4 regions of the Salinithrix halophila genome follow, and region 4 is predicted to be linked to each of the others. Evidence: riboswitches for the same ligand, from Rfam matches in the RefSeq annotation. Region 4 holds a riboswitch; each other region holds the start of a gene.

Region 1 (3,329 bases), on a different contig from region 4:
CGGGTTTCCGGCACCTGTTTCAGAATTTCTTCGATATCATCGATGAAACCCATGTTGAGCATCTCGTCCGCTTCATCCAGCACTGCTAGTTTCACATGATCCATGCGAATGGTCCGACGGCGAAGGTGATCCAAGAAACGCCCCGGTGTTCCAACAATGATATGAGGCCGTTTCTTCAAGGAACGGATCTGTCGGTTGATGTCTTGGCCACCGTAAACAGGCAGGGTGCGAATCCCTTTGAATTGCCCAATCTTATTCAATTCCTCCGCCACCTGAACGGCCAGTTCCCGCGTCGGGGTGATGACGATTCCTTGGACTTTGTCTTGTTCCGTATCAGCTTTCTCCACCAATGGGATACCGAAAGCAGCTGTTTTCCCAGTCCCGGTCTGAGCTTGTCCAATCAAGTCTTTTCCGTTCAGCGCCACGGGAAGAGCTTGGGCCTGGATCGGGGTAGCCTCTTCAAACCCCATGTCGCTGATGGCCCGAACGACCTGGTGATCCAATTCTAATTCATAAAAGGTGATCAATCGCTTAAACTCCTTTTTTCGCCCCATGAAGGGGACGGATGATTTTTCGACTTTAATAGACGTCATTCCTATTGTTGACCTATCCCATCATAACCAGTCCCCCGATATAGCGAAAGCTCTTTTTGAAAAAAGGTTCGTGCTTTTCTTTCCAGGAAAGGTATTCGGTCCATGTGTTTAATTCCGCTTTCTGGAAAAAGAGGGTGTACCTACAGATCCAGTAAAAGTTCCTCCAGGTATCTGCCGGTTGACAATTGCGTTGGAATTCCCTATAGTTAAGAAAATTGGCGGTTTATAACCGAACAAAATTATAGGATTCTCTTATCGAGAGTGGTGGAGGGACTGGCCCGATGAAGCCCGGCAACCTACCCCGCGAAGTCGCGGCGGTGTGGTGCCAATTCCTGCAGAGAAATTCTCTGGCGGATGAGAGAGGGTACAGTACACTCAACCTTTCATCGACAGAGATGAAAGGTTTTTTGATTATCAAAAGGGATGGTGGATATGGCTCAGACACTGGAAAAGAAGAAGCCGCTTGTACAGCGATTGGAAGAGAAAATCCTCATCCTGGACGGGGCGATGGGGACCCAATTACAGGAAGCAAACCTTTCCCCGGAAGACTTCGGGGGGGAAGAATATGACGGCTGTAACGAAAATCTCAACCTGACCCGCCCCGATGTGATCCGTCGCATCCACGAAAATTATCTGGAGGCAGGGGCCGACATCATTGAAACCAATACGTTCGGTGCCACGGCCCTTGTCTTGGCGGAGTATGGTCTTGAGGAGAAGGCGCTAGAGATCAACCGGGTGGCGGCACAATTGGCTGTGGAAGCCGTGAGGAAGTATTCCACACCGGAACATCCCCGCTACGCCGCCGGTGCACTGGGGCCAACGACCAAGACCCTATCTGTTACCGGAGGGACCACCTTCGATGAGCTGATTGATAACTACCAGGAACAGACGGTGGGACTGATTGAGGGGGGAGTCGATGCACTCCTGTTGGAGACTTCCCAGGATACGCTCAATGTGAAGGCGGCTGGCATCGGGATCCGACAGGCTTTTGAACAAACGAGTACAAATCTTCCTCTGCTGATCTCTGGAACGATCGAACCGATGGGGACGATGCTGGCGGGGCAGAATGTAGAGGCTTTTTACCTCTCCATTCAGCATTTGAAACCTCTTACTGTTGGACTCAACTGCGCTACGGGCCCCGAATTTATGCGAGATCATCTCCGGACATTGGCCGGTATGGCCGAATGCGGGGTTAGTTGTTATCCCAACGCGGGCTTGCCTGATGAGGATGGCAACTACCATGAAACCCCTCGGGGGCTGGCGCAAAAACTGGCTGGATTTGCGGATCAGGGTTGGCTGAATATGGCCGGCGGCTGTTGTGGGACGACTCCGGAACACATCCGAGCACTGTCAGAGGCATTGGCAGAGAAATCTCCTCGCCGGCGAAGCGTCGAGCCGCTCACCGCGGTATCAGGGATTGAGCCCCTTTACCTAGAGGCGGACAACCGACCGGTGCTGGTCGGGGAGAGGACCAACGTGATCGGGTCGAAGAAATTTCGAGATCTGATCAAGGAAGGGAAGTATGAGGACGCATCGGAAATCGCCCGCCGTCAGGTAAAAGGGGGCGCCCAGGTTATCGATGTCTGCCTTGCCGACCCGGATCGGGACGAAGCCGAGGATATGGTGAAATTCCTCGATTTTGCCGTTCGCAAGGTAAAGGTGCCTTTGATGATCGATTCCACCGACCATGAAGTGATTGAACAATCCCTGAAGTACTCCCAGGGAAAAGCGATCATCAACTCGATCAACCTGGAGGACGGGGAGGAGCGCTTCACCGAGGTGGTTCCCCTCATTCATCGGTACGGAGCCGCTGTCGTCGTCGGTACCATCGATGAAGAAGGGATGGCTGTCAAAGCGGATAAGAAGCTGGCTGTAGCCAAGCGTTCCTATGATTTGTTGGTGAATAAATACGGTATTCCGGCTGAGGACATCATCTTTGATCCACTCGTCTTCCCCGTGGGCACCGGTGACCAGGCATATATCGGATCTGCGGCAGAGACGGTGGAGGGGATCCGGCGTATCAAAAAGGAGTTGCCTGCCTGTCAGACGATCCTTGGGGTTTCCAATGTCTCCTTCGGCTTACCCTTGGCGGGCCGGGAGGTATTAAACGCCGTTTATCTCTATCATTGCACTCGAGCCGGTCTCGACTATGCGATCGTTAATACAGAGAAACTGGAACGCTATGCTTCCATTCCTGATGAAGAACGGCAGCAGGCGGAACACTTTTTGTTTGAAACGACCCAGGAAAATTACGATTCCGTGCTGGCGGATTTTGCTGCCTTTTACCGGGGAAAAAAGAGTGCCCCCAAAGAGCCCGTCGCTGATCTTCCCTTGGAGGAGCGGTTGGCCCGCTATGTGGTGGAGGGAAGCAAGGACGGCTTAATCACCGATTTGGATGAGGCCCTCGCTAAATATGATGATCCCTTGGAGATCATTAACGGACCGTTGATGACCGGGATGGATGAGGTAGGACGCCTCTTCAACGATAACCAACTCATCGTGGCTGAGGTGTTGCAGAGCGCCGAGGTGATGAAGGCCTCCGTTGCCCACCTGGAGCCCTATATGGAGAAAGCCTCCACGGAGAGCAAGGGTAAGATTGTTCTGGCGACCGTGAAGGGGGATGTCCATGATATCGGTAAAAACCTGGTGGAGATCATCCTCTCCAACAATGGATACCAGGTGATTAACCTGGGGATCAAAGTACCGCCGGAGCAACTGATCGAAGCTTGTCGCCGA
Region 2 (3,329 bases), 120 kb from region 4:
CAGACACGTTTCAGCTATGACGGGGTAAAACCATTCCGCGAAAGAGAGAGATTGGAAATGGAGCGGGAGCTCCTCGGCCTCTATTTATCCGGCCATCCCCTCGATGGTTTTCGAGAGACGATAGCCCGTGTCACCAGCCACACGGTGTCTGATCTAGATTCTGCCCGGGAAGAGGAACGGGTGACCATAGCCGGAATGATCCGGGATGTGAAAGCGATCACCACCAAGAAAGGCGAGGGGATGGCATTCGTTACGTTGGAGGAGTTTTCCCGTGAGGCGGAGTTGGTTGTCTTTCCCCGTACGTTGCGTCAATATCGCACCCTGTTGCAGCTTGATCGGCCTATTCGCGTCAGCGGCAAGGTGAACCACCATGAAAACGGCGTGAAAATCCTAACCGATACCTTCGAGGACTTGGAACGGCTGGAACGGGAAAAAGGGACTCATGGCGGGAGGCTTCCACGAAAGCAAGAATCTCCTGCGATGGATGAGAAGCCGCAGCGTGGTGGAGTCGAAGCTTATATCCGGATCAGTCGGGAGCGGGAAGGGGCTGAAACATTGGAAGCGCTGAAACGCCTCCTATTGTCTCACAAGGGGAAGACCCCCGTCCGCCTCTACTATGAATCCTCGGGGAAGGTGCTAGCTCTTCCTGCAACCAAGTACGGGATCCATCCGTCGGAAGAATGCAAAAGTCGTGTGGAGGATATCCTAGGTAAGCACTCTTTTCGATTGAAAGAGTCTCCCACCACCCGCACCTGATTCAAGCGGGTTACATAGGATGAATCACGACGGATCGAAGGAGAGGGTGGGTTCCCTTGTTTTATAATCATGTTGTCCGTCTCCTCTCCGAGCGGGGCGTCACCCTAGAGGATATCTCTGACATCGCTTATGAACTGCAACGTCCCTATCATAAACAGTTGGAGAAAAAACAGTGTCGGGATAGTGTTGAACAGGTATTGAAAAAGCGGGAAGTTCAACATGCCCTCATAACCGGAATCGCCTTGGATAGTTTGGCGGAGAGGAAGTGTTTGCCCGTACCCTTGCAACGGATGATGGAGGTGGACGAACCCCTTTACGGATTGGATGAAATTCTGGCCCTTTCCATTACCAATGTTTACGGCACCATCGGGCTGACTAGTTTTGGCTATCTGGACAAAACCAAACTGGGCGTTATCCGTCGGTTAAACAACCACAGTGGTCGGATTCATGTTTTCCTGGACGATCTCGTGGCCGGTGTCGCCGCCGCCGCTTCTGCGCGGATCGCCCATGAAAAACCAGACATGGAGCGATACCGAGCCGACCTTGCTCTCCATGAGGATGGGCCGGTGGAGAAGTCCATTGAATCAAAGGAATAGGAAAGACCTCGGGGAATTCTGTTGCTCCCGAGGTCTTTTGGTATCCATCAATGGGACAGGGTTTCCGGATGGCGGATTAAAATGTGTAAATCCGATCTAAAAACTAGGGAAAAAGGGTTGACTTCCCGCCTGTGAGGCACTAAACTAAATAGCAACACTTATCCAGAGAGGCGGAGGGATCTGGCCCTATGAAGCCCGGCAACCTGCATGGCCTGCAAGGCTGCAAGGTGCCAACTCCAGCAAAATGGGAACCATTTTGGAAGATAAGGTGATAGGATGAATAATTGCCTACCCAGTCTTTCCAAAATGGAAAGACTTTTTTTATGAAAAGGGGACGGTTCGGTGGCAAAAAAGGAATCGAGCGGTTTCGATACCATAGCGGAGCAAATCCGTCACATGCTGGACACGATGCAATACGGTTCGATTACGTTGGTGGTTCAGGACGGGAAAGTAATCCAGTTGGAAAAAAACGAAAAAATTCGAATCCGATAAAATAAAGGCGCTGACCAGACAAACTGGAGGCGGCCTGGCCCACTTGGGTTCAGGCCGTCTTTTTGGATATTGAACAAACTGGAGGAGGTGGTCCACTTGGGTGCCCGACTAACGTATGAGACCTGGGAAACCGTGGAGAAAAAGCCTGTTTTCCCTATCGGAGACCCGTTGAAAGGGAGCATGAGTGTTCTGAAGTGGGCCTTTGACCATTATGGAGAAGGCCTTGTCTACGCCTGTAGTTTTGGGGCGGAGGGGATGGTCCTTATCGATCTGATATCCCGGGTAAAACCAAATGCCAAAGTAGTTTTTCTCGATACGGATCTTCACTTCAAAGAGACATATGACGTGATTGAACAGGTGAAAAAGCGGTATCCCGATTTGCGTATTGACATGCTGGAACCGGATCTCACCCTGGAAGAACAGGCAAACCGCCATGGAGACGCCTTATGGGAACGGAATCCCAATCTGTGTTGTCACATTCGTAAGATTGTTCCCCTGGAACGGGCGCTTTCACAGGTGACGGCATGGATTTCCGGCCTTCGTCGGGATCAGTCCCCCACAAGGCGTTTCACCCAGTTCCTTAATCAAGATAGACGGTTTCAGGCAGTGAAGGTATGCCCGCTCATTCATTGGACCTGGGAGGATGTTTGGGATTACATCCGGGAGAAGGATCTTCCCTACAACCTCCTTCACGACCGCGGATATCCCAGCATCGGCTGCGACAAATGTACACGCCCGGTGGCCGAGGGAGAGGATTCCCGGGCAGGTAGGTGGACCGGTATTCAAAAGACGGAATGCGGTCTCCATGTTAATCCGTGACAAAGGTAAGGGGAAACCATGACGATCCTTTATGTTGGATACGCGGTAGCTTTCTTTTTCGCGATGAACATCGGAGCGAGCGGAGCGGCGGCCTCGATGGGTGTAGCTTACGGTGCCGGTGCCGTCAAGAGGCGTCTTGCCGCTTTGGCTTTGGCAGGTTTGGGGGTTTTTTTGGGAGCAGCCCTGGGCGGGGGAGAAGTAGCGAAGACGATCGGGTCAGGAATTATTCCCGGCTCGCTCATGACTATCAAGCTGGCTGTCATCATTCTATCAGCTGCCTGTCTCTCCCTGTTCATCGCCAACCTCCTCGGCATCCCCCTGTCCACGAGTGAAGTCACGGTTGGGGCGGTTGTAGGAGTGGGGGTGGCTTTCCAGGCGGTCTACCTATCCAAGCTGATTACCATCCTTCTCTTCTGGCTAGCGGTACCGGTGGTCGCTTTCCTGATGGCGTTGGTTGCTGGTTGGTTGATCCACTGGATACAGCGGCGCTTCCCCAGGCTTCGGGAGCGGAAGGTGCAACGATGGCTGGCCTTTCTTCTCTTATTCGCCGGTTTTATGGAAGCTTTCTCTGCCGGCATGAACAATGTGGCTAACGCCGTCGGTCCCCTTGTCGGGGCCAACCTCCTCTCTGTCTCCGACGGCATTTTCTACGGCGGTTTCTTCGTC
Region 3 (3,329 bases), on a different contig from region 4:
CCCTGGAGCAGGGTGTGCCTATTTCTCGCGTTCTTCCTTTGTCGATGAGGGAACTACTGGAGGCGGGGGAAGAAGGGATGTCTGAATTGAGCCGGACGGTCGATGCGGTATCTGGCAGGGATCCAGCAGCATTGAAGGTGGAAGGGGAACCAGTCGCCTTATCTCTTGCCGAAGTCCGGTTAGCGGCTCCTCTGCCCAATCCGCGCTCTTTTCGGGATTTCTACGCTTTTGAGCAACATGTAAAAACGGCCCGGGCCCGGAGGGGGCTGGATATGGTTCCCGAGTGGTATGAATTTCCGGCCTTTTACTTTTCCAACCCCCATTCGATCCTCGGGCCGGACGAGGAGGTTGTTCGGCCCCGTGACACCCGTGCTCTCGACTATGAGCTGGAAATAGCTTGTGTAATTGGCCGGGAAGGGCGGGATATCCCGGCGGAGAAAGCGGGGGACTATATCATCGGTTTTATGATCCTGAACGACTGGAGCGCCAGGGACCTGCAGGCCCGAGAGATGAAAGTGGGCCTGGGACCTGCTAAAGGGAAGGATTTCGCTACGTCTGTCGGCCCCTGGCTGGTAACGAAGGATGAGCTGGAAAGCCGGCGCCAGAATGACCGTTGGGACCTGACCATGACTGCCCGTGTCAACGGACGGGAGTTGTCCCGGGGCAATACCGTCGACCTGACATTCTCCTTCGCTGACATGGTAGAGCGGGCTTCGCGGGATTGTACGCTATACCCGGGGGATCTGATCGGCTCGGGGACAGTAGGGACCGGATGCATCCTAGAACTGGGGACGAAGGTTCACCCGTGGTTGGAGCCAGGAGATACGGTGGAGTTGTCCATCGACGGTTTGGGTGTACTGAGAAACCGCGTGGCTGAACGTTCGCCCGCTGCCGGTTTAGGAAAAAAAACCATTTGACAGAAAGGTTCACCCTGTACCATAATATTGACTAATTACAATTGAAAACGGATGGATATATGCGATTTCTTATCCAGAGTGGTGGAGGGACTGGCCCGATGAAACCCGGCAACCCGTCTGCAGGTCATTGAGTGACGTCTGTAGACATGGTGCCAAATCCTGCAGCGTGTAAGCGCTGAGAGATAAGGAGCGGGAACCCGGCTTAGCCGGTAAACGGACAGTCCCCTCCTTATCCGAGGGGGCTTTTTTTATTATCAGAAGGGGGAATGGAAGTGGAACGGATCGGTGTGGGCCTATTGGGCATGGGGACCGTCGGAACAGGTGTCTTCAAGGCACTGAAGAGCAACCAGGATGTCATCCTAAAACGGACGGATACCTTGTTCGAAGTGAAAAAAATACTCGTCCAGGATCCGGACAAAAAAAGGCAGGCGGAGGATGCCCAATCGCTGCTCACAACCGATTTTCAACAGGTGCTGGAGGCTGGGATTCAGGTAGTGGTGGAGGCGATTGGTGGCTTAGAACCAGCACGCAGCTTTATTGAGCGTGCCTTTGAGGCGGGGTGCCATGTGGTCACCGCCAACAAAGAATTACTCGCCAAGCATGGGAGCGAGCTGGAACGGCTAGCCAGAAGCCGAGGAGTCCAGCTTCTCTACGAAGCCAGTGTGGGGGGCGGTATTCCCGTGTTAGGCACAATGCGGCATTTACTGAAATCCAACCGGATCCACCGCATCACCGGTATCTTGAACGGGACCACGAACTACATCCTGACCGAGATGGCATCGAAGGGTACTCCCTTCGATGAAGTGCTGGCGGAGGCACAGAAACTCGGATACGCGGAAGCAGACCCCACCTCCGATGTCGACGGCTTTGATGCGGCCTATAAACTGGCTATCCTTGCCCGCCTCTCCTTTGATGCGGAAGTACCTGTCACCGAGATACCCCGAGAAGGTATTCGAGAGATCACCCCTGGGGAGCTGGTTCTCGCTCGACGGTTGGGCTACGCTGTTAAGCTTTTGGCCCGAGGGGAGCAGTACGGAGAAAAAGGGCCCGTCTCTCTCGCAGTGGGCCCGGCCCTCCTTCCTCTCACCCATTCCCTATCCTCGGTGGACGGCATCTACAATGCGATCCATTTGGAGGCGGATGTGGTTCAGGATATCACGCTTGTCGGTCAAGGAGCGGGGGAAGAGCCGACTGCGAGTGCAGTCGTGGAGGATTTGTGTAATCTTTACTGTTTGCCGCCATCCAAATTCATCCCTTCTGAAGAAACGCTGCTTCTTCCCTCCCAACATTCAGGTGGTAGCCGCTTCATCTATTTGGAGACGGCACAGCATTTGGATGAGGGAGATGCTGAAGGGTTGAAACGCCGTCTGCAGGCCATTGGGCTCCCCGTCGGAGAAACCGGCATCTCCCGCGTCACCGATGGGAGTGGTGTTGCCTTCATCCTACGCCGTTGGGATCCCCTCTATCGGGGTGTTCTACTGGCGGAGTTGGGTCTGGAGGTTTCCTGTCTCACTGACCGTCCCGTTCACGGCAGCTCGACCGTGGAGGAAGCGGTGAGGCTGGAAGCGGGGAGCGCGGTATAAGCGCCCGATTATAAAAAAGAACCCGGCCTGGCCGGGTTTATATGGGGGGACTAGCGCAACGGTATAGGTTTTATACCCGTCTCCGTCGGATGTTATTCCTCATTCTCCGTCGACTCTTCCTGTTCCTCTGGAAGAGTCACTCCTTCAACACGAAGGCGGATATCATCCGGCCGGATGCCGGTCATGTCGCGGATTGCCTCTGACACTCTATATATGGCGCGGTTCCCTACTTCGGGAATATTTTCCCCATAGGCTACGGTCACCCGCAAGTGAAGGGTCACTTTCCCTTCGTCGCTGCGTACTTCGACTCCCATGGGGTGATCCCCCCGACTGAACCGCCGGGTTACGCCGTCGACTAGCCCGCCACTCATTCCGGTTACACCTTTCGTTTCCATGGCTGCCACGGCGGCGATCGTCTCCAGGACTTCCGTGGCGATCATGGATTCGTGTTGTCGAGTTTCACCAGCCATCATCGTCCTCCTCTCTCATCCCACTCCCTTTCGTTTTTTTTCGCTAAAACTCCTGCTCTAAAAGCGCATTTGGGAATCCTCTTCTCTTCAGGTACAATAGGACAAGCGACTTTTAACGATAAGAAGAGGATGACTCATGAGCCCAATGCAACTAAAAAAGGGAGAAGTGATCGGCTTGCCGATCCGCCGCCTCGGAATCAACGGGGAGGGAGTGGGATTTTACCGGAAGCAGGTTGTATTCGTCGATGGAGCGATCCCAGGAGAGTATGTAACCACCCGTATTACCGAGGTTCAAAAGAAATATGCTCGGGGGGAGATCCTTCGACTCAAGAAGCCTTCCTCTCATCGGGTAAAGCCCC
Region 4 (3,329 bases):
GGAAGACGGCTGCCACAATCCCGATCAGATACCAGACAAAGTTAACCGGATTGTTGATCACATCCGCCGTCTGCCGTGTCAGTTCTTCCGACGACATTCCCTGCAACGCCACCTGAACCCGCGTCTGCCAAACATGAACGGTGACGAAGATCAGGGTGATGACACCGGTCACACGTTGCAACATGAACATGGTGTTGCGAAAAGTGCCGAAATTGTTCAGATTGTTCTGTGCTGTGAAAGCGATGTACAAACCGTACACACCATGATACAGCAGCGGCAGGAAGATGAAGAAGATCTCAAGAACCGTCAGGAACGGAATGCTCCATAACCAATCCACTTGTTCCCGGAAGGAATCCACCCCTTGGGTGGCGTGGTAGTTGGTCCAGAGGTGCTCAAGCAAAAAAAAGCCGACTGGGATGACACCCAAAAGGGAGTGCAGCCGCCGGTTGAAGAAACTACCCTGCTTGCTCATCTTTTGCCCCCCATTGCCCCTTATAAGATTGCGAATTGTAAAAGCTTCTCTCCTCAAAGCGGAACCGGCGAAACGCCGGTAATGGTAACATTCCTGTTTAATTGTATGGAAAGAAGTTTCACCTTGTTGACAACTTCATTGTACTCCCATGGTTAGAACTGGTCAAGCTGACCCTGACTGGATTTGACAGAACCTCCCTTACCCTACTATGGTACGCCATCCGTTGGATTTCCTTTCCTATGAAAAGGCCTTCCTATTCACAAAAAAGAAAACGGGTCAGAATCACCTCCGGTCCGCTCAAAAGGTTGAAACTTTCCCGTGTTGTCCTCGGCTGGGCTGGTGAGTTTCCCCATAGGTTGACCTATACCTCAATCCTCCATCAGGAAATCTCGGATGGCGGGCCCGATTTCGTCAAATTCGACCAAAAAGGCATCGTGACCATATTCCGATGATACCTCCAATAGTTTGCTGGATTTCCCCAGTTGGGTGAGTGTGCCATGCAATTCCCGTTGCTGGTGAACAGGGAACAAAATATCCTCGCGAATCCCGATCACAAATACCGGGCATTGGATGCGGGCTAAGGCGGCTGATCGACCGCCTCTTCCCCGACCAATGTCATGGGTATCCATCGCCTTCAGAAGATAGAGATAACTGTTGGCGTCAAATCGGTCCACCAGCTTTTTTCCTTGATAACGGAGATAACTCTCAATCTGAAAGACGGAATCTAGGCTATTGATCGTCTCCCCTTGCTGTAGGTGACGGCTGAACCGCTTTTCAAAAAGGGTGCTCGTCCGGTAGGTGATCATCCCCATCATACGGGCAATGGAGAGCCCTCGGGCGGGACCGTTCCCATCATAGTAATGTCCACCCCGGTAATCCGGATCGGAAAGAATCGCCTGGCGACCGATGTCATTGTATGCGATTGCCGTAGGGGAAAGGGCATCAGCTGTGGCGATCGGCACCAGTCTGTCGGCGAATTTCGGATAGAGGATTCCCCATTCCAGTACAAGCATCCCTCCCATCGAGCCGCCAATCACCGCCCGTACGGAGGAAATCCCCATTTCCTCCAAACAGCGTTTCTGAAGTCGAACCATATCGCGAATGCTGACAAAGGGGAAATCGGAACCATAGGGTTGACCGGTTATGGGGTTGATCGACTTTGGACCCGTCGTACCGTTGCAACCACCCAAAACATTCATGGTGATGACAAAATAATTGCCTGTGTCCACATAACCTCCCGGACCGATTAGGCCTTCCCACCATCCGGAAGCCGATTCATCCCCAACCGTCCGGGAATCCCCGGTTAGAGCATGACAGACGAGAAGAGCGTTTGTATACCCCGGGGCCGGCATACCGGCGGTTTCTACTGCCACTTCCACGGACGATAAGGTCTCCCCTGATTCCAGTTCAAAGGATCCGATCGACAGGTTGCGGGTTTTCGTTTCACACGGAGTCGATGTCTTCGCGGTGATCGGCATCCTACCTCCTCCTTTGTTCGCGGTTCCATATCCTGTTAGTTGGTTCATTGGAGAGTTTTTGATAAAGGAAACGCCCTCTTCGATGAACGAAGAGGGCGGGTATGCGAAGGTGGATACGCAATCCGACGGCCTCTTCTCATCTTCCAGGGCCGCAAGAAGCCCTGCAGGAATTGGCACCCTCCTTTCCCCTGATTGGGAAATGGGGTTGCCGCGACATCATCGGGCCAGTCCCTCCGTCGCTCTGGATAAGAAGATTTTCGATTCAATTCACTTGCATTTTGTTTATCATATGACGAGCGAATGCCCGCTGTCAAGGACTCACTTGGAAGCGATGTTGATTTGCAGGCTGTCCTTCCCCACGGACGGAGCCTGGGGGTGTTCTAACCAGCAGGAGACCTGATGGGAACCCGATACTTCCGTCACTTCCGGCATCTCATCGTGACAGATATGCATGGCGTGGGGACATCGGTCAGCAAAGGGACATCCCTTTGGTGGATCGAACAAATCCGGCGGGGAGCCGGGGATCGGGGCGAGATCTTCATCCTGCTTCCAGTCTAGACGGGGCATGGAGTGCATTAGTCCCCAGGTATATGGGTGGCGAGGCTGATAGAAAATGTCGTCCACCCGGCCTGTCTCCACCACTTTGCCTCCATACATCACCGCCACCCGCTGAGCGGTTTCTGCCACCACGCCAAGATCATGGGTAATCAGGATGATGGCTGTCTCTGTCTTATGCTGCAATTCTGTCATCAATTCCAATATCTGGGCCTGGATCGTTACATCCAGGGCGGTCGTCGGTTCGTCAGCGATCAGGATTTTCGGGTTACAAGCGAGGGCGATGGCAATCATCGCCCGTTGCCGCATACCTCCACTGAACTGGTGGGGGTATTGACCGGCTCGTCTTTCCGGCGTGGGAATCCCCACCAAGCGCAACATCTCCACTGCTCGCTTGTTCGCTTCTGCTTGGCTGAACTTCTGGTGCCACATCAACCCTTCGGTGATCTGCCGTCCCACCGTCATCGTCGGATTAAGAGAAGTCATCGGATCCTGGAAGATCATTCCGATCTCCGAGCCTCGAATCTTGAACATCTCTTTTTCGGTAGCCTTAGTCAAGTCACGGCCGTCGAAAAGGATTTCCCCCTTCTTGATGCGACCTGGCGGGGAGGGGATCAAACGCATGACAGACTGGGCAGTGACACTCTTTCCACTCCCCGATTCCCCTACAATAGCTAGCGTCTCTCCTTTCTCCAGACGGAGGTTGACCCCGCGAACGGCTTTCACTTCACCGGCATAGGTCTGAAAGGATACATGCAGGTCATTGATTTCTAGAATCGTTTTCATGGATCTCCCTCCTCACTTTCGCATCTTTGGATCCAGGG

What was found. A riboswitch is a leader RNA that binds a small molecule or an ion and turns the genes downstream of it on or off. The one in region 4 is predicted to bind S-adenosylmethionine.
Region 1: linked by a shared signal. The riboswitch ahead of metH (methionine synthase) and the one ahead of metX (homoserine O-acetyltransferase MetX) in region 4 are both predicted to bind S-adenosylmethionine.
Region 2: linked by a shared signal. The riboswitch ahead of ACFOUO_RS03025 (YezD family protein) and the one ahead of metX (homoserine O-acetyltransferase MetX) in region 4 are both predicted to bind S-adenosylmethionine.
Region 3: linked by a shared signal. The riboswitch ahead of ACFOUO_RS09695 (homoserine dehydrogenase) and the one ahead of metX (homoserine O-acetyltransferase MetX) in region 4 are both predicted to bind S-adenosylmethionine.

The regions. Positions count from the first base shown of each region.
Region 1 is NZ_JBHSAP010000015.1:393,457-396,785, forward strand. Features, by position in the region: partial or broken gene ACFOUO_RS12155 (DEAD/DEAH box helicase) at 1-527, opposite strand, end outside; SAM riboswitch class I at 843-954, shown strand; gene metH (methionine synthase) at 1,026-3,329, shown strand, end outside.
Region 2 is NZ_JBHSAP010000007.1:170,936-174,264, reverse strand. Features, by position in the region: gene ACFOUO_RS03035 (DNA polymerase III subunit alpha) at 1-756, shown strand, start outside; gene ACFOUO_RS03030 (phosphatidylglycerophosphatase A family protein) at 813-1,352, shown strand; SAM riboswitch class I at 1,508-1,622, shown strand; gene ACFOUO_RS03025 (YezD family protein) at 1,728-1,844, shown strand; gene ACFOUO_RS03020 (phosphoadenylyl-sulfate reductase) at 1,941-2,663, shown strand; gene ACFOUO_RS03015 (inorganic phosphate transporter) at 2,682-3,329, shown strand, end outside.
Region 3 is NZ_JBHSAP010000009.1:690,160-693,488, reverse strand. Features, by position in the region: gene ACFOUO_RS09700 (fumarylacetoacetate hydrolase family protein) at 1-917, shown strand, start outside; SAM riboswitch class I at 984-1,106, shown strand; gene ACFOUO_RS09695 (homoserine dehydrogenase) at 1,190-2,500, shown strand; gene ACFOUO_RS09690 (Asp23/Gls24 family envelope stress response protein) at 2,593-2,970, opposite strand; gene rlmD (23S rRNA (uracil(1939)-C(5))-methyltransferase RlmD) at 3,107-3,329, shown strand, end outside.
Region 4 is NZ_JBHSAP010000007.1:46,748-50,076, forward strand. Features, by position in the region: gene ACFOUO_RS02430 (succinate dehydrogenase cytochrome b558 subunit) at 1-472, opposite strand, end outside; gene metX (homoserine O-acetyltransferase MetX) at 841-1,950, opposite strand; SAM riboswitch class I at 2,084-2,202, opposite strand; gene ACFOUO_RS02440 (ABC transporter ATP-binding protein) at 2,269-3,291, opposite strand; gene ACFOUO_RS02445 (ABC transporter permease) at 3,304-3,329, opposite strand, start outside.